One region of the Priestia sp. YIM B13489 genome, then DNA from elsewhere that is predicted to be linked to it. Evidence: a T-box and tRNA genes for the amino acid it is inferred to sense, from the RefSeq annotation. Region 1 holds a T-box; the other holds one or more tRNA genes.
What was found. A T-box is a leader RNA that pairs with one kind of tRNA and senses whether it is charged. The one in region 1 lies ahead of thrS (threonine--tRNA ligase), so its partner is inferred to be a tRNA-Thr.
Positions count from the first base shown of each region.

Region 1 (10,215 bases):
TTATGTTCGATTTGCTTCTGTATACCGACAATTTAAAGACATCAATGTATTTATTGATGAATTAAAAGATTTAATTAAGAAGGAACGACTGTAAAAGAGCTATTGAAGTATTCTTTAGGCTCTTTTTTTGTCATTTCTATTACTTTAAAAGTAGGTAGGGAACGACATGAAAGAACAACATTGGAAAGAAATGATACCGGTCGATCGTTATGTTGTTCGTTCGAACGGCATACTGCAGGAATACGACCGAAAGATTTTAACCATGCTCTATCAGCCGTTGGTGGGTACAACGTGCTTTGGTCTGTATATGACGTTATGGAGCGAGCTGGAACAAGATCGTTTATGGGGGAAAGAGTCTACGCATCATCATCTAATGTCAATGATGCAAATTAATTTGAAAGCTATTTACCATGAGCGGTTAAAATTAGAAGGCATTGGTTTGTTAAAAACATATATTAAGGAAGAAGATGATGTTCGTGTGTTCATTTATGAGCTCATTCCTCCTCTGACGCCCCATCAGTTTTTTAACGACGGCGTGTTAAATGTATATTTATATAACCGACTCGGAAAATCTATCTTTCAAAAAGTAAAAAATTATTTTTCAGATTCACTCGTCGATGAGCAATTGTTCAAAGATGTGACGCATTCATTTAACGATGTATTTAAATCAGTTAAAGCAACGGAGCTGGCTCCAAGTTTTCAGTCTGAAAGCAAGGATGTATTTTCTCCTGATGCTCAAACGGACTTTGTGGATTCCTCCAAACGCGCTTCTATTGAGATGAGCCCGGATTCCTTTGATTTTGATTTATTTTTAGCAGGTCTAACAGATTCAATGATTTCGAAAAGGTCTATTACATCTAAAGTAAAACAAGCGATTGAAAAGCTAGCCTTTTTATACGGTATCGATCCTCTTCAAATGAAAAATGTGGTGCTCGATTCGCTAAATGAGAACGATCAAGTTGATATTGAATTGCTTAGAAAAGCAGCACAGTCCTTTTACCAATTTGAAAATGGAGAAGCACTTCCAAATCTAAGCGAACAAATTCAGCCGCCTATGCTTCGTACCATGCAGGAAAAGCAGCCGCAGACAAAGGAAGAGCAGCTCATTCAACAGCTTGAAGTGACTTCTCCTCGACAGCTTTTGATCGAGTTTTCCGGGGGAGCAGAGCCTTCAAAAGCAGATTTGCAAATGATCGAAGAAGTGATGTTTAACCAAAAGCTTTCACCAGGGGTAGTAAATGTTCTAATTTACTACGTGATGCTGAGATCCGATATGAAATTATCTAAGAGCTATGTAGAGAAAATTGCTGGACACTGGGCGCGCAAAAAGGTACAAACTGTTCAAGATGCCATGAATTTAGCTAAAAATGAACAGAAAGAATATCAGAATTGGACCGAAGCAAAGCAAAATAAAAAAACGGCTGGACGAAAAATTGTGCGTAAAGAAATGGTGCCAGAGTGGCTGAGCGATGAAGAAAAAGAAGAGAAAAAGCAGCCTTCAAAAGAAGTGGACGGATTTGAAGAAGAAAAACGAAAGCTACAAGAAGAGCTCAAGCAGTTAGATCAAGAGCTAAAACAAAAGCATAAAGAATAAAAAGCAGGTATGATAGAGATGAGGTGAAAAAGATGAAGCCTATCAATGATTCACTAAATCAGTTAGTGAACAAAAAGGATTTTAAAGCACGCTTAGAAGCATTAAGAAACAGTATCCTGTCTAATCCCGAAGTTAAAACATTTTTGCAAGAGCATCGCCATGAGTTAGATGAGCAAATGGTTGACCGAGGTCTGATGAAGATGCATGAATTTATCGATCAAAGCAAATGCTGTGACAAGTGTCCTTCTCTGCAAAGCTGTGTCAACATGGTGAAAGGATACCACCCTCAGCTGGTTGTAAAAGGCCGTAATATTGATTTACAGTATGAACGCTGTCCTAGAAAAGTACAAGAAGATGAGCGAAAAGAACAAGAATCTTTTATTCAGTGTATGTACGTGCCTAAAGAAATTTTACAGGCAACAATGTCTGATATTGAAATTGAGCAGGGAAGATTTGAAGCCATTAAACTAGTAAGAGATTTTGTGCGAGAATATGAGCCGAATAAGAAAATGAAAGCTTTATATTTACATGGTTCGTTTGGTGTGGGGAAAACGTATTTTCTTGGAGCAATTGCCAATGCGTTAGCTGAAAAGAAAGTGAAATCTACCATTCTGTATGTCCCTGAGTTTTTGCGTGAGTTAAAAGGTTCGTTTCAAGATCAAAGTTTCAATGAGAAAATAGAGTATGTCAAAAAAGTACCGGTTCTTATGCTTGATGATCTCGGAGCAGAATCCGTAACGAGCTGGATGCGAGACGATGTGCTCGGAACCATTTTACAATTCCGTATGCTCGAAAATTTGCCGACATTTTTCAGCTCGAATTTAAATTTTAAAGAGCTACAACATCATTTGACTTATACCCAAAGAGGCGAGCAGGAAGAGCTCAAAGCCGCTCGTGTCATGGAACGAATTAAGTCTCTAGCCATTCCTGTTGAAATGAATGGAGAGAATAAACGAAATAGATGAGCAGGTCGTTTTACATTTCTTGTAACGACTTGCTCATTTTTTTGCATGTTGCCCCATATACATTAATAAAGCGTGTCCAAAGGGGGGCTATGAGGAATGAAAATATTCTTTAAATATGTAGAAGACGCAGTCGTTGTATATGAGTCTTTATGCGCGAAGCGAAGCGCTTTATCATATGGTTCACAGTGCTTGAAGTTGGTGAATAATCAGCTTTTAGTCATTGATGAGACATACAATAGAGAGGCCATTTTACAAGACATGGTGATACCGGTATTAACCCACGTAATTTTAAAAAAGAAAGAAAAAAAGATGATGGTAAACATATTAAAAGAACAATTTTTCTATTCAGAAGAGGAAGAGCAAGATTTGCTGCTTCAAATTATGGGGGGGATTATGGAAGGAGAGAGAGGCGAAATTCCGCAAAAAACATTTTCTCTTCCAAGAGAATTACTTATCCGCCAGGCTCTTCAAGACTTCTTCATTCATAATGTAACATTCACCTTTGAGTCTTTTCTCCAATTCCGTTTAAAAGAATATCAAGAGCGGCTGCGCTATTATGCCGAGCTGGCGATTGATGAATATAAGCTTGAACAAGACTATCAAATTCTTATTCATCAGCTGCGTCAAGCAGCTAATGAAAGACAGTCATCTACAGGTAACGTGTATGTAATGCACTTGAACAAAAACAAGTTTGTACTGTACGACCACAACAGTAGATATGTTCCTGAACGTGAATGTGCAGCTCTAGCAGAGGCCTTTTTATCTGAACAAGAATCATTATACATAGACTCAACTATTATCGCGCCTTTGCTAAGTTTATCTCCAGCTGCTATTCATCTGTATAGCGACCAGCATGATCATGATTTTGTTTATACCATTCAAAATATCTTCCAAGAAAAAGTTATGTTATACGAAAAAAATGAATTTCCGTTTGATCAAAAGCAAAATATAACGTGAAAGGTTGATTTCTATTTTGAAAATGAATATAATAAATGCATATTGAAAAACAGCTATATGTTACAAGTTATGATGAGGACATGAGTGTATATTTACGGTTTGTAGAGAGGGAGATCCAGGCTGAAAATCTCCTAACACGGAATATATTCTTACCACCTCTAAACTTCAGTAGTAAACGAGCAGAGCCTCTAGTAATTACTGACGGAATTTCCGTTATAAAACCTCGAGCCGCTTCGGGTTCTTTGGGTTATCCAGAATACGAAGAGGAAACAAGGGTGGTACCGCGTGTATACACAACTCGTCCCTTTTGATAAGGGACGAGTTTTTTGTTTTTACAAAAAGTTTATTCAGTTATGTTAAAGGAGTGGAAAGTTGTGTCAGAAGTAATCAAGATGACATTCCCTGATGGAGCTGTTAAAGAGTATCCAAAAGGATCATCAACAGAAGATATTGCGGCTTCTATTAGCCCGGGATTAAAGAAAAAAGCATTAGCAGGCAAAGTAAACGGCGAGCTGCTGGATTTACGTACGCCAATCGAAGAAGATGGCAGTCTTGAAATCATTACACAAGATGCTCCTGAAGCGCTTGAAATTATGCGTCACAGTACAGCGCATTTAATGGCTCAAGCAATCAAACGTTTATACAAAGATACAAAAGTACAGCTAGGTGTAGGGCCGGTTATCGAAAACGGTTTTTACTATGACATCGATATGGAAGAATCAATTACTCCTGAAGATTTAGGTAAAATTGAAAAAGAAATGAAAAAAATCGTTAATTCAAATATTGAAATTGAACGAAAAGAAGTTTCTCGTGAAGAAGCCATTCAACTTTTTAAAGAAGTTGGCGATGAACTGAAGCTTGAATTGATCGATGCGATTCCAGCAGGTGAAAAGGTTACGATTTACCAACAAGGCGAATTCTTTGACCTTTGCCGAGGCGTGCACGTGCCGTCAACAGGCAAAATTAAAGAATTTAAACTATTAAGCGTGGCGGGTGCTTATTGGCGCGGAGACAGCGATAATCAAATGCTGCAGCGTATTTACGGTACAGCATTCTTTACAAAAGCAGATTTAGACGAGCATCTTCGTCTTCTTGAAGAAGCAAAAGAACGTGATCACCGTAAACTTGGTAAAGAGCTAAACTTATTTACAAATTCTCAAAAAGTAGGACAAGGTCTGCCTTTATGGCTTCCAAAAGGTGCGACGATCCGCCGTATTATCGAGCGTTATATCGTAGATAAAGAAGTAAGCCTTGGTTATCAGCACGTTTACACTCCAGTGCTCGGAAGTGTAGAACTTTACAAAACGTCTGGTCACTGGGAGCACTACCAAGATGACATGTTCCCTGCAATGGAAATGGATAACGAAGACCTGGTTCTTCGTCCGATGAACTGTCCTCATCACATGATGGTTTACAAACAAGGTATTCACAGCTATCGTGAGCTTCCAATCCGTATTGCTGAGCTTGGAACGATGCACCGCTACGAAATGTCAGGAGCATTATCAGGACTTCAGCGTGTTCGAGGCATGACGCTAAATGATGCGCATATCTTCGTACGTCCCGACCAAATCAAAGAAGAATTTATTCGTGTAGTTCGCTTAGTTGAAGCGGTTTATAAAGATTTTGGATTTGAAAATTATTCATTCCGTCTATCTTACCGCGACCCTGCAGATACAGAAAAATACTTTGATGATGATGCAATGTGGGAAAAAGCACAAAGCATGTTAAAAGACGCAATGGATGAGCTTGACCTTGATTATTATGAAGCTGAAGGCGAAGCGGCATTCTACGGTCCAAAACTAGATGTTCAAGTTAAAACAGCTCTTGGTAAAGAAGAGACGCTATCTACGGTTCAATTGGATTTCTTACTTCCTGAACGATTTGATTTAACGTATGTAGGAGAAGACGGGAAACAACATCGACCGGTTGTTATTCACCGCGGCGTGGTGTCAACAATGGAACGTTTTGTAGCTTTCTTAATCGAAGAATACAAAGGAGCTTTCCCAACGTGGTTAGCACCTGTACAAGTTCAAGTGATTCCGGTATCACCTACCGTTCACCTTGAGTATGCAAAAGAAGTGCAAGAACAGCTGCAGCTGGCGGGTATTCGTGTGGAACTTGATTCTCGCGATGAGAAAATCGGCTATAAAATCCGTGAGGCTCAAATGCAAAAAATTCCTTATATGCTTGTTGTAGGGGATAAAGAAGTAGAAGATAAAGCAGTAAACGTACGTAAATACGGTGAGCAGAATTCAGAAACAGTGGACTTCCAAGCCTTTTTACAAAATGTAAAAGCAGAAGCATCTCGCTAATGAAAAAAGCAGAGAATTGAAATTCTCTGCTTTTTTATCTAACATTTATAAAAAACTGTTGCATAAATGTTTTTCCTTTGATACAATAATTTTTGTTGTGAAAAAAGAACGAAATCATTGACTTTTGTCTTTGTTGATACTATAATAGCTTAAGTAATTGAATACTTGTTTATACAGAAGAAGAAGCACCCGCTTCTCACCTGAGTGACGCATAAAGCAGTTAGCAGGTACATCGTATCTTAATTAAAACGATAGAAGTGTGGGTGCAGTATGTACTCACACTTTTTTGTGTGAGTTAATAATCGGTCTAAGCAAGCGTATTCGCTCATTAAACCTTGGAGGTGGCTACTTATTAGCAAGGACATGATGGTAAACGAGGGCATTCGAGCTCGCGAAGTTCGTCTAATTGATCAAAACGGTGAACAATTAGGAATTAAATCAAAAAATGAAGCATTAGAAATTGCTTCACGAGTAAATCTTGACTTAGTAATGGTTGCTGCAAATGCGAAACCGCCGGTATGTCGTATTATGGACTACGGTAAATTCCGCTATGAGCAACAACGTAAAGAAAGAGAAGCTCGTAAAAACCAAAAAGTTGTAAACTTAAAAGAAGTTCGTTTAAGTCCAACAATTGATGAACATGATTTTAACACTAAACTTCGTAACGCACGCAAGTTCCTTGAAAAAGGTGACAAAGTGAAAGCGTCTATTCGCTTTAAAGGTCGTGCCATTACTCATAAAGGGATTGGCCAAAAAGTACTTGAACGTTTTTCACAAGCTTGCGAAGATGTAAGTTCAGTTGAATCGGCTCCTAAAATGGAAGGCCGCAGCATGTTCTTAGTCTTGGCACCTAAAAACGAAAAGTAATAGAACGAGGAGGAACACCCCATGCCAAAAATGAAAACACATCGTGGCGCTGCAAAGCGTTTCAAAAAGACTGGAAGCGGTAAATTAAAACGTGCTCGTGCTTACACAAGCCATTTATTCGCTAACAAATCTACAAAACAAAAGCGTAAATTACGTAAAGGTTCTTTAGTAAGCAAAGGTGACTTCAAACGTATCCGTCACTTATTAGATAACATTAAGTAATTTGGGTTGAGATAGAAACAATACAGGAGGTAAACAATTATGCCACGCGTAAAAGGCGGTACAGTAACACGCAAACGTCGTAAAAAAGTTTTAAAATTAGCTAAAGGTTTCTTCGGTTCGAAGCATAGATTATATAAAGTTGCTAATCAGCAAGTTATGAAATCTCACATGTATGCTTATCGTGACCGTCGTCAGAAAAAACGTGACTTCCGTAAATTATGGATCACACGTATTAATGCAGCTGCTCGTATGAACGGTCTTTCTTACAGCCGTTTAATGCACGGTTTAAAATTAGCAGGTATTGAAGTTAACCGCAAAATGCTTGCTGACTTAGCTGTAGCTGATGAAAAAGCATTTGCTGAATTAGCAACTGCTGCTAAAAAAGGCTTAGATAAGTAATGAATATAAAGTCTCGTCATCTTTAGATGATGAGGCTTTTTTGCTATCGGAGGACATATCATGAATGAACTGCTGCTTACCTATTTTATTGTTATTAATATAGTAGGGGTAGGAATGATGTATAGAGATAAACAAAAAGCGAAAAGACATGAGTGGAGAATTGCCGAAAGCACACTGTGGACGGTAGCTGCTATCGGAGGAGCTCTTGGAGGACTAATTGGTATGTATTGCTATCGTCATAAAACGAAGCACACATCGTTTACAGTAGGTTTTCCTATTCTTGCTGCTCTTGATTTACTTTTCTTTTTTGTTATCAGCTGAGCACAAATGATGTTGTGCTCAGTGTAAAAATTCTCGAACGGGGCTTTTCCAGCGAATAGGAGCATTTGGATACATGTCGTGTACGTGGCTTTCCAGTAGCTTGAAATCTTGCTTTTGCAGTTCATGTAATCGAGATGGATCTGTTAACACCATTGTAATTGACAAAGATTCTGGTTCATTGGGATTGCTGTATTTTTCTCCTTCAAATAAAATACCTTTATACGTTAGTAGAAAATTTTTGCGGATATTCGTTTTTTCGTCAACGACAAAAAATTGCTGATGTTCCTGAGCTGCTACAAGCTTCCGCTTTGGACTGCGAAAATGCTGAACCAGCTTTAATAGTGTGTAAGCAACAAGCGCGAAAATGAACACGCGAACGATAACAATAACAAACATAACGCTCCCTCCTTTACAAGGCACAGTTTTCTTACTTTACGTTCGAGTTTCTAAAAAGTTTCATGATTTTTGATATAATTTCTTTATTGGTTTAAAAAGAAGAAGATATACATAATTACAGGAGTGATTACATTGAATTTACAACAGCTATTTACCATGCAGCGCCAGCTGGATCAGCATATAGAGGATAAGCATGAGCTTCATAAGGAAGATTTGATTCCGAGAAAGCTTTTAGCACTGCTTGTCGAAATGGGAGAGCTGGCAAACGAAACGCGCTGCTTCAAATTTTGGAGCGTCAAACCTCCGGCTGAAGACGCTGTTATTTTAGAAGAATTTGTGGACGGTGTACATTTTATCCTTTCTTTAGGGATTGAAAAAGGATACGATGATTTAACTGAGTTACCAGATGCAAAAGCAAGTGATTCAAAAACAGCACAATTTTTACAGGTATTTGCACAAGTTGCTGCTTTCGAGCAGGATCAGTCGAAAGAAAACTATGTGGACATGTTTGTATCTTACATGACGCTTGGCGATATGTTTGGTTTTTCCGCTGAACATATTGAAAAGGCGTACATCTCAAAAAATGAAGTGAATTTTAAACGCCAAGAACAAGGATACTAGAAATAAAGGGATGGGAAATTTTACTTCAACCTCTTTTTAGCTATAATAGAGGTATACATATGAAAGGGGTAATCCATATGACAAAGTTAGATGAAACATTGACGATGCTTAAAGCACTAACAGATGCAAAAGGAATTCCTGGCAATGAGCGTGAACCGCGTGAGGTTATGAAGAAATATATTGCACCTTATGCAGATGAAGTAACGACGGATGGGCTAGGCAGTTTGATTGCAAAAAAAGTGGGCAACGAACAAGGGCCTAAAATTATGGTAGCCGGTCACTTAGATGAAGTAGGCTTTATGGTGACTCAAATTGATGAACGCGGCTTTATTCGTTTTCAAACGGTAGGCGGATGGTGGTCTCAAGTGATGCTTGCTCAACGCGTAACCATCGTTACATCTAAAGGAGAGGTAACGGGGATTATTGGCTCAAAGCCTCCTCATATCCTGCCTCCAGAAGTTCGTAAAAAGCCAGTTGACATTAAAGATATGTTCATCGATATTGGTGCCTCTAGCAGAGAAGAAGTAGCGGAGTGGGGAGTGAAACCTGGTGATCAGGTTGTGCCTTATTTCGAATTTACGGTTATGAACAACGAAAAGATGCTGCTAGCGAAAGCCTGGGATAACCGTATCGGCTGTGCAATCGCTATCGATGTATTAAAAGCTTTAAAAAATGAAACACATGAAAATGTTGTGTATGGTGTAGGAACGGTGCAAGAAGAAGTTGGACTTCGAGGTGCAAAAACATCCGCTAACTTTATTGAACCGGATATTGCATTTGCTGTTGATGTCGGCATCGCTGGAGATACACCTGGTGTTTCTGATAAAGAAGCATCTTCTAAAATGGGAGAGGGTCCGCAAATCATTTTATATGATGCTTCCATGGTTTCTCATAAAGGACTTCGAGATACAGTGGTAGATGTGGCAGATGAATTAAATATTCCATATCAATTTGATGCAATCGCTGGAGGCGGTACGGACTCAGGTTCTATCCATATTTCAGCTAACGGGGTGCCAGCACTTTCAATTACGATCGCAACTCGTTATATCCATTCTCATGCAGCGATGCTTCATCGTGATGATTATGAAAATGCAGTTAAATTAATTGCGGAAGTAATTAAACGCTTAGACCGAAATACGGTAAACGCAATTACGTATAATTAAAAAAAGCTCATTCTCCTAGGAGAATGAGCTTTTTGCTGTACATAGGACAAGGCTATTTATTTTAAACCGTTTTCAAGCGTTGTCAGAATTTCTTCTTTTTCTGATTCTGGAGACTTTTCCCAAAGCACCTCAAATAAAACACCAAGTCCAGGGAGCATTTTTTCCTCGCCGCTTTGAATAGCGTCAGAAATTGTAGCTTCAAGCTCTTCTTTTGAGTTTCCTGAAACGTTTGCAATAACAGCATTTCGTAAATTAAGATCCATCATTTTCACCTCAGCTATCGTAAAGTTACCAATAGTTTTTGTTTTCTTTGCGATTTCTATGTACAATAAAGTGAAACTTATCTAATGATTATTGAGCAAAATGTAATCGAACTATTTATTTTTATATAGATAAAG
Region 1 is NZ_JBHZOQ010000053.1:379,037-389,251, reverse strand. Features, by position in the region: gene nrdR (transcriptional regulator NrdR) at 1-94, shown strand, start outside; gene ACFX4W_RS07960 (replication initiation and membrane attachment family protein) at 167-1,594, shown strand; gene dnaI (primosomal protein DnaI) at 1,627-2,559, shown strand; gene ytxC (sporulation protein YtxC) at 2,656-3,516, shown strand; T-box leader at 3,577-3,825, shown strand; gene thrS (threonine--tRNA ligase) at 3,870-5,828, shown strand; ribosomal protein L20 leader region at 6,000-6,122, shown strand; gene infC (translation initiation factor IF-3) at 6,192-6,695, shown strand; gene rpmI (50S ribosomal protein L35) at 6,717-6,917, shown strand; gene rplT (50S ribosomal protein L20) at 6,957-7,316, shown strand; gene ACFX4W_RS07925 (DUF1294 domain-containing protein) at 7,377-7,637, shown strand; gene ACFX4W_RS07920 (hypothetical protein) at 7,656-8,033, opposite strand; gene ACFX4W_RS07915 (dUTP diphosphatase) at 8,166-8,654, shown strand; gene ACFX4W_RS07910 (M42 family metallopeptidase) at 8,732-9,817, shown strand; gene sspI (small acid-soluble spore protein SspI) at 9,874-10,080, opposite strand.

Region 2 (10,215 bases), 3.4 Mb from region 1:
AGTATCCGGTATTGGTGCTGTTTTAAGCATCGACCTTGAAGAAAACAAACAAGCGTTACAGTCATTTTTAAATTAGGAAAAGGTGTCCATTAGCGGACACCTTTTTTTATACTATTCAAAAAAACTTCTGTTTTTCCTCCCTATCCTTCAAAAAAATTTGAGCTTCGACAAAAAATGAAGCTATTTTCCAGGAAACAGCTATTTCTTTGAAGTTCTATTTTTTCTACTACATGCGTATATGAAAGGAGAAGGACTTCTTTTTTATATTTTTGATTCAAGGAGATGAACGTATGAAATTATATGGTTTTCAATCTGAAGAAGAGCGTTCCTTTCTTCATTCTACCTATAAAGTGAATCCATTGCTTTCTCATACTGGAGATGTCAAAATTAGCTTTTTATCTTTTCAAGAAAATGATTATACTCCCCGTCAAGAAGCTACGATTCCACAGCTTCTATTAGTCGTTCACGGGGAAGGCTGGGTAGCTGGCGATAACGGACTGAAAATTTATATCAAACAAGGTGAATCCGCATTTTGGAGAGCCGGGGAATCATTTGAAGTCGGGAGTCTAACTGCTATGACAGGATTACTCATTGAAGGATTAGATATTGCTCCTCAAAAGCTGCTTACTTCTTTTTCACGAACAAATGTAAATTAAAAAGCCGCGTTAACGCGGCTTTTTTTTATTACCTTAGTAATTGAGCGTAGCTTTCAGCACTATCTTGAATGACTTTGTCGCTCAGCTCACCGCCTGCTCCTTGAAATAAAAATGGCGTTTGGAACTTCATGCCTGTTAAATTTGCCGTAGCTTGAAACGGAAGAAGCAGATGATTCATTGGGTAACGGTTGTATCCCCCTTCTTGATAAGCTTCTGCAGGGCCTCCTGTTGAAGTAGCTACGACAAACTCTTTTCCCTGAAGTTTAGTACCTTTGCTTCCATAAGCCCATCCGTATGTTAAGACAACATCTTGCCACTCTTTTAAGAGTGCTGGTGAGCTGTACCAGTAAAATGGAAATTGAAAAACAATACGATCGAATTGAACAGCTAACTCCTGCTCTTTTTCTACATCAATTTTGAAATCGGGATAGTTTGCGTATAAATCATGAACGTACACATTCTCTTCTTTTTTTACTCGCTCTGCCCACGCTTTATTAATACGAGAAGATGCTAAGTTTGGATGTGCTAAAATAACCAGTGTTTTCATTTTGATACTCTCCTTCTGATGTCTGTGCTTGCTTTTTTCTTTTCTATTTTTTACGCTTGCCTCTCACGGCTCGTTCAGTAATTCTTTCCTTTTCCTTCAAGAAATCCGAGTTAGTTTACACTTATAAACTACCAGTATTATCATTTTGCTTCAACAAAATTGACTTTGCTTTTATCACCTTTAATTTTTTTATGTACCCAAAACGGCAGATAAAGGACAAGAAAGCTAAGAATCATGATTCCTTCAATCCATACTAAATACCAAGGATGAGGTCCAAGAACATCCAGCAAGGAAGCGTGCTCTGGCTTTTTCATCATGTATAAATAATTCGCATGGAGTAAACGATTCATGACATAGATAACCCCCCCGTACAGATTAACAAATACTACGCTTACCCACAAAGAACGAAACGTCGGCTCATATCTGCAAACAGCAATTAGCATACAGCAAGCAAGTACCACACCGCCATGCGATACATAAAACTGCACATAGCGAAACTGGGCATACGCATAGCCGCCAAGGTCCGGGGTAATCATCGCTTGAACAGAGCTGCTGATTCCTGCGAAGTACACAAAATAAAAAAGAAACCTGTTTTTGGTTATCAGCATAACAGCAGCCAGCAGCACGACTATATCACTGAGCTGAAGAGGCAAGGAAGTTTCAGCAGACCACCGATGACATCCGATTTCCCAAGCCTGGTAGGCTGTTTCTGAAGCAATTAGAATGAGTGAAAGCAAAATGAACACAAACCTCTTTTTTCCCAGATGCTTTCGACACAAAAAAATAAATGCTCCTATGATCACGATAATAGCTAAAGTTACAAGATGTTCAACTGAAAAAAGCTGAAAGGAATGTTGTACAGGATGACACGTAAAAAATGAATTCATAAAAGCGCCTTCCTTCCATCAGAAAACAAATTTGGTACCTTTAGCTTGTTCATAAGACCTCATTTTCATTAATGCTTCTCTCGCATTAAAAAGAGATTGAGACATAACGAAATCACGCCAATCTAAAGATGGACGAATGGAGTAAATAATCGAGCATGAATCACTTCTTGCACCTCAGTTGATTTCCATGCAAGACTTCTCTTTCCGCGGGAGTCTTCGCGTTGCCCTCCAATCAACTGCTAGAAACAACTAAAATAAAAAGATCCGAACGATTCATCATTCGGATCTTCTTTCAACTAACATACTGTTGTCCTAACTTTTTTCTTCGTTTTTACTCTTTAATTAATCCTTTTTTCACTAAGAATTGATGAGCAACTTCTTCAGCTGTTTTTCCTTTCGCATTTACTTGATAGTTCATTTCACGCATTTCGTCATCACTGATTTTACCGCCCAGTTGATTTAAGATTTTTTTCAGTTCAGGGTGCTCTTTTAGCGTATCTTCACGAAGCACAGGCGCTCCTTGATACGGAGGGAAGAACTGCTGATCGTCTTTTAAGACTTTTAAACCAAACTGTTTGATTTCAGGGTCCGTTGCGTAAGCATCAAGCATGTTAATATCGCCTTTTTCTACAGCGCGATAGCGAAGCTTCGGCTCCATCGTTTTAATATTCGGGAAGGTAAGACCATATTCTTTTTGAACGCCTACATAGCCGTCTTCACGATCTTTAAACTCAAGCGTAAACCCTGCTTTTACTTTATCTGTTGCATTTGCCAAATCTGAAATAGTTGTTAGATTATTTTCTTTGGCAAATTCCTTTGTTACGGTTAATGTGTACGTATTATTAAACTTCATTGGATCTAAATAGACAAGGCCGAATTTCTTTTGAAATCCTTCTTTTGCCTGCTTGTACACCTCTGTTTCATCTTTGCTGTCCGGCTGTTCCTTTAGATGCGTCACAATGGCTGTACCCGTATATTCAGGGTACAAATCAATTTCCTTGTTACGCAGAGCCTCAAATACAAATACCGTTTTCCCAAGCGACGAACGAAGATTTACTTTCATATCGGTTTGATCTTCAATTAATTCTTTGTACATATTAATTAAAATGTCTTGTTCTGCACCAATTTTCCCTCCGATAACAAGGTCTGGTTTTGTTGCGCTCATCGCTGCAAACGGAGAAACAAGAATAAGTATTAATACGATGATCATAATAAACGAGCGTTTTTTGGACCCTTTTTTAGCTGAGTGTTCAATCGTTCGCAGAATTCCATCAAAAATAAGCGCTAATAATGCTGCTGGAATGGCTCCTAATAAAATCAAACTATTATCGCTTCGGTCAATACCAAGCAAAATTAAGCTTCCGAGTCCGCCCGCTCCGATAAGAGCCACGATTGTCGCTGTGCCAATAATGAGTACCATCGCTGTGCGAATTCCGGCCATAATGACAGGAAGTGCTAGAGGAAGTTCTACTTTAATTAATCGTCTCCACGAGTTCATCCCCATGGCTTTGGATGCTTCAATTAAAGATGGGTCCACTTCTTTAATTCCGGTATATGTATTTCGTACAATAGGAAGAAGCGAATATAAAAACAGTGCAATAACCGCGGGAAAGGTTCCAATTCCGACAAGAGGAATCAGTAATCCTAATAAAGCGAGTGAAGGAATGGTTTGCAGTACGGCTGTTACGCCAATGATTGGTTCAGCAATACGGTCATGCCTCGTTAAGTACAGTCCGAGCGGCACTGAAATTAATACGGCGATAACAAGAGCCAGTACTGAAATTTGAATGTGTTCAAGAAGAGCTTGAAACAGTGCATCTCCTCGTTGATCTAATAATGTGCTTAGTGCATTCATTACAGCGTTCCTCCTTCTTTCGTTTTATCAGAAAGAAACGCTAATAGAGTTTTGCGCGTTACAACGCCAATACGTTTGCTCCCTTTTTTCACGGCTATTGCTTCATGGTCGTAAAGGGCGTCCATTGCCTGCTGAACAGTGGCGGTTGAAGCTAACTCTTCAGTAGGTTCTACGTCTGGCTGTTCACTTTCTTTGACAAACATATCCAATGTCTCAAATAAAGCATTGCCTTGATTTCCAATAAATGTTTTTACAAATTCATTTTTAGGCTTTTGGATGAATTCCTCCGGGGTTCCAACTTGAACAATTTCTCCATCTTTCATCAGGCAGATACGATCTCCAAGCGTCATCGCTTCGCTCATATCGTGCGTAACAAACACAAATGTTTTTTTGATTTTTTCTTTTAAGCTAATAACATCTTGCTGAAGCTGTTCGCGGCTTAACGGATCGAGGGCACTAAAGGGTTCGTCCATTAAAATAACGGGGGGATCAGCTGCGAGGGCACGTGCTACACCTACACGTTGCTGCTGGCCACCTGAGAGCTCAGACGGCTTTCGGTTTCGATACTGCTTTGGGTCTAGTCCTACCAAGGTAAGCAGTTCATCAATGCGCGTTTTGATTTTGTTTTTCTTCCAATGCTTCATCTCGGGTACAATGGCTATATTTTCAGCGATGGTCATATGAGGAAAAAGAGCAATCTGCTGCAGAACATAACCAATGTTCCAGCGTAGCTCATGGATGTTGTGGTCCGATACGAGCTTATCTTTTATGTATAGTTCTCCTTCGGTAATATCATGAAGACGGTTAATCATTTTTAAGGTGGTTGTTTTCCCACACCCACTCGGACCAATTAAAACGAAAAACTCTCCTTCTTTAATTTCTAGATTAATATTTTTCACGGCGGTCGTACCGTCTGGATATTGCTTTGACACATTCTTAAACGTAATCAAATTATCGTTCACACTCCCTGTTGAAATTTAACCCCTAGTTCCGTGTACCCAATATTTAGAGGCAATAAACATTCTTTTAAGAATATTTCTAAATATGATTCATAAGACACAGGGGAAAAGATACGCATATTTTCTCACAATCTCCTAATAAGGCTATCAAACTGTTAAAGTTTTCACAAGGAGGGAAAGAATAATTCGGAGAATAATTTTAAAGCCGACACAAATAAAAAAAAACCTTCTTTCAACAAGAAAGAAGGTTTTTTAGTATGCTAGCGACAGGGATCGAACCTGCGACCTCTTGCTTACCATGCAAGTGCTCTACCTACTGAGCTACACCAGCGTCTTGGAAAATTATATCACGTTTAAATTTATTTAGGAAGCGCTTTTTTAAATTTTTTTATTGGTATATTCTCTAATTTACGTCTTCTGAAATTCGCACTTTCTACAAAGTTCCATATTTCATGTTAGAACTCCTTACATAAATTGTGTGAATTTTCTTTTTTTATATTACCCTTAGTAAAAGAGCTTACAAAAGAAGGGAAGAAAATAGATGGAACAACAACCAACCATGACCAAACCAAAAACGGCAACTCCCTACCCAAGAGACTGCACGTTCAGCCTGGAAGATTGGACGACGCTCGCTAAGTATTGGTACCCCGTCGCACGCTGCAGTGATGTAACAGAGAAACCAACGTCCGTAAAACTGCTAGATGTAAATCTAGTTCTATACCGTACCACACACAAAGTAGTGGCGGCTCGTGATTTATGCGTTCACCGAGGCACCCCTCTTAGCATGGGCTGGGTGGAAGATGATGAAATTGTCTGTCCTTACCACGGCTTCCGCTATGCAACGGACGGTGCATGCACGTCGATTCCAGCTCACCCTGATGCCAATATTTCTCCCCGCTTGTGTATGGCCGTCTATCCAGTTATTGAACGATTTGGATTAGTATGGACTTCCCTGACAGGAGAACAAGATAACCTGCCTTACTTCGATGCGTGGGAGGACCCTGATTTTCAGCAAATTGTTTGTCCGAGCTTTGATATCATGGGTTCGGCCGGTCGTCAAATGGAAGGCTTTTTAGACGTAGCTCATTTTGCTTGGGTTCACACAGACACATTTGGTGATCGAAACAACGCCTTTGTGCCTAAATATAAAGTAAGCGATACAGAGTATGGGCTTCATGTAGAATATACGAGCACCGTGAGCAATTATTCCAAAGAACAGCAGCATTTAAATCCACCTGATTTTAAATGGCTTCGCGTCTTTGATGTTTATCCGCCGTTTACAGCTACGCTAAAAGTATACTTCCCAGAAGGCGCAGAACTGTGGATTATGAATGCAGTCTCTCCTATTTCAGCCCGCGAAACACGTTTATTCGCACCAATCGCTCGAAACTTTGACAAAGATTCTCCCGTTGAAGGTGTGTATGACTTTAACCTTCGCGTCTTTGACGAAGACCGTGAAATGGTTGAAAACCAAAAGCCTGAAGACTTGCCTTTAGACCTGCAGATGGAAGCGCATATTATGGCTGATCAAACGTCCATCGGCTACCGGAAATTATTAAAGAAAATGGGCTTAAGCTTTAGATATACAAGCTAAAGAAATCCCCGCTGTTTCAGCGGGGATTTCTTTTTTATTTAGCAAACTGCTCGCGTCCTGCTTTTTCCTTTATCACTTCATCTTCACTTGCCGGCGTGGCGCGTTTCATAAACAATGAAAGAATTAAAGCAACCACCACTAGTACTACTGAGACGGCAAACGCATCGTTAATTCCTTGTACCATTGCCTGCATCCCAATTTGTTCTTTCATTTGAGCTGCCCCGGCTGCCGTTGCATTCGCTGCTCCTGCTCCGCTCATTGCATCTTGAGCAAGCTCTTTTGCATGCGTAGCTGTACGATTTGACATCACCGTTACTAAAAGAGCCGAACCAATAGCTCCCGATACTTGTTGAAGCGTGTTATTCATCGCAGTACCATGCGGATTAAAGCGCTGCGGCAGCTGATTTAATCCGTTTGTCATAACCGGCATCATCACCATAGACATTCCGAACATGCGAAGCGTGTAAAGCGTAATGAGCGTTGTATATGTCGTATCAAGCTCTAAGTTACTGAAGAAATACGTCGTAACGGCTGTAATCGTTAGACCCGTTACAGCCAGTGCACGCGCTCCGAATTTATCAAATAATTTTCCGGTAATCGGAGACATCACACCCATGAGTAGCGCACCCGGAAGCATTAGTAATCCTGAGTGAAGCGGAGAAATGCCTCGTACCGTTTGAACATAAATTGGCATTAGCAGCATGGCTGAGAATAATGCCATTGTAATCACCATTGAAATCGTTGATGATAAAGCAAACATTGGATATTTAAAAATGCGGAATTCAAGCATAGGTGTTTTAAGCTTGAACTGACGCGTAATAAATAAAATCAGCGCAACGGCTCCTACGATAATGGTGCCGTATACTTCCACAGAATCCCAGCCTTTATCCCCTGCTGAGCTAAATCCGTATAGAAGTCCCCCAAATCCAATTGTAGATAACACAAGCGATAGGAAATCCAGATTGATTTCCACTTTTTCTTTTTTGTCTTTTAATAGGAAGAAAGCGCCTATTAATACAATTGCCGCGATTGGCGTAACAAGGTGGAACAGCATTCTCCACTCATAGTGTTCAATTAGCCATCCTGATAAGGTAGGGCCAATTGCCGGAGCAAAAATCATAACTAAACCGAAAATCCCCATCGCAGCTCCGCGTTTTTCTAATGGGAAACTTGTGAGCAATACGTTCATTAAAAGCGGCATCATAATGGCTGCGCCTGATGCTTGAATAATACGAGCGGTTAACAAGACCGAAAATACGGGCGAAGCACCCGCAAGTATTGTTCCCGCTGTAAATAAAGTCATAGCCGTTAAAAATAAGCCTCTGACAGAATAGCGCTGAATTAAAAAAGCGGTAGTTGGAATCATAATACCATTCACTAACATATAACCAGTAGAAAGCCACTGGACAGTTGACGTTGTCACATCTAAGTCTTTCATAATAGACGGAAGCGCCACATTTAATAACGTTTCATTCAACAATGAAATAAAAGCGCCAATTAACAAAATAGCAATTATGCCATAAGAGGGCTTTTCCATTTGATTTATCGATTGACTCATTATTGTACCTCCTTATACTTCAAGTTCATTTTTTTAGACACATGTTCTACATAGAGTATATTATACTGTGAGTTCAATTTATGCAAGTGAAAAATCTTGCGTTCATGTTCTTTATTTTACCGACTTTTTCAGTCCTATAATCCTTTTATATCAATACATTGTCGTGATATCGTCTATTTTTTTGAAAAGAACATTTGTGTAAACGCTTTAAATCATGTATCATAAAGTTGGACCATGAGTCTAATTTTATATTTAGGTGATAATAATGAATAACCGAAAACAGCAAGTTGTAAAAAATGCACACCATCTCTTCGTTGAAAAAGGATTTCAAGCTACATCTATTCAAGACATCATTGATTATAGCGGCATTTCAAAAGGAACATTCTACAACTATTTTTCTTCAAAAAATGAATTATTAATCGCTGTTTTTACCTGGCTTCATACAACAATTGAACAAGAGCGAAATCAGCTGCTGGTTGGTAAAAGCCTGACCGATGTAGATGTATTTGTTAAACAGATTGATGCACAGATGAAAAACCATCATAAACATAAATTTTTCACATTACTTGAAGAAGTATTTGTTTCCAATGATCCTGATTTAAAAGCATACATAAAAAAAACCCAGTTTGTTGAAGTAAACTGGGTTTACAAGCGGTTCATTGATTTATTTGGACAAGAAAAGAAACCGTACCTGCTAGATTGTGCAATTATGTTTCTTGGCATGCTTCATCGCAACTTTCACTATAATTTTATGGTTAACGGCACAAATACTGACCCCCATGAGATCATAAGCTACAGTGTCAAGCGCCTGCTTCCTCTTGTAGACGAAGTAGCAAATTCAGGAGACATTTTGCTCGATCCGCAAACGATTAAAGAATGGCTTCCATCTTGCCCAAATACTAAAAATCAAATAGAACAGGACATTTCTGCAGCACTTATCGATTTAAAAAAACAGGTTCACAAACAATTTACTGATGAATTCGAACGTCAAAAATGCACAGAGCTTATTAGTTTTATTGAAGAAGAGCTGTTTAAACAGTCCAATCCCCGGAAGTTTGTTGTAGATAGTGCCCTTCAATCGTTAAAGCAGCTGTCTGTTAACAACGGTAAAACGACCCTAGAGGAACTGCAAACGATGATTGATCAGTATGTGAGTGAACGTCATTAAAAAGAGAGTAAAACATAACTAAATCCATAAAATTCACAGACGAATAAATAGATGAAATCTACATTTACCCTGCCAATGAAAAAATCCGAATGCGTTTGATTCTCCCTCAAGAATCAAACGCATTCGGATTTTCCTTCAACTAAATAACTTTTGTCCCGACCTCTTTATTCACAAAGTGGAAATTGAAGTGAAAAACACGTTTCTTTTCCTTTTGTGCTAGACACACTCACTTTTCCCTTCATATAATGAATAATGCTGAAAGATACCATCGTTCCAAGCCCCGTACCTTTTTCTTTTGTTGTAAAATACGGTTCGCCTAACCGGTTGATTTGTTCTTGCGTCATACCGCAGCCTGTATCGATAATATCCACAATAACAGCTTCGCCTTCTTTTGTTACTTTAACGGTTAACGTGCCTCCATTTTGCATGGCTTCAATACTATTTTTAAATAAATTGATTAGGCACTGCTGAAGCTTTCTTCTTTCTCCCATTACGCAGAACTTCACTTCTTCATCAAATGTAAAATCAATAGCGACTCCATTCATATTGGCAAGAGGCGTCATAATATGGGTGACATGATGAATCTCTTCTGAAATATTCATTTTTTCATTTCGTTCCGGAGCAGAATTGGCAAACAGCAAGTAATCATCAATGATTTCTTTTGCACGATCTAGTTCATTAATCGCAATGGAAATGTAGCGTTTTTTAGCAGGTTCTTTTTCATCTTCTTGCAGCATTTGCATAAATCCTCTGCTTGCCGTTAGAGGATTTCGCACCTCATGAGAGATGCTGGCAGCTAAATGACTGACAATTTCTAGTTTCTCTGCTTTCATCAGGCGCTGCAGCACTAGTAAATTTGCCCGTATCGCTTCCCACAGTATGGTAATTACAAACATGCCTGCTACATCTAAAATCGCGAATTGAACCCACACGCTAATAGGAATGCTTGTTACGTGCAAGACAAAAATAGATACAAGCATAGCTAATAAAG
Region 2 is NZ_JBHZOQ010000053.1:3,772,208-3,782,422, forward strand. Features, by position in the region: gene ACFX4W_RS25305 (LCP family protein) at 1-76, shown strand, start outside; gene ACFX4W_RS25310 (hypothetical protein) at 291-656, shown strand; gene ACFX4W_RS25315 (NAD(P)H-dependent oxidoreductase) at 685-1,203, opposite strand; gene ACFX4W_RS25320 (YwaF family protein) at 1,344-2,090, opposite strand; gene ACFX4W_RS25325 (ABC transporter permease/substrate-binding protein) at 2,422-3,945, opposite strand; gene ACFX4W_RS25330 (ABC transporter ATP-binding protein) at 3,945-4,895, opposite strand; tRNA gene ACFX4W_RS25335 (tRNA-Thr) at 5,163-5,235, opposite strand; gene ACFX4W_RS25340 (aromatic ring-hydroxylating oxygenase subunit alpha) at 5,446-6,498, shown strand; gene ACFX4W_RS25345 (DHA2 family efflux MFS transporter permease subunit) at 6,533-8,056, opposite strand; gene ACFX4W_RS25350 (TetR/AcrR family transcriptional regulator) at 8,322-9,224, shown strand; gene ACFX4W_RS25355 (ATP-binding protein) at 9,389-10,215, opposite strand, start outside.
Region 2: it has a tRNA-Thr gene. The T-box ahead of thrS (threonine--tRNA ligase) is inferred to sense a tRNA for this amino acid. The anticodon was not compared.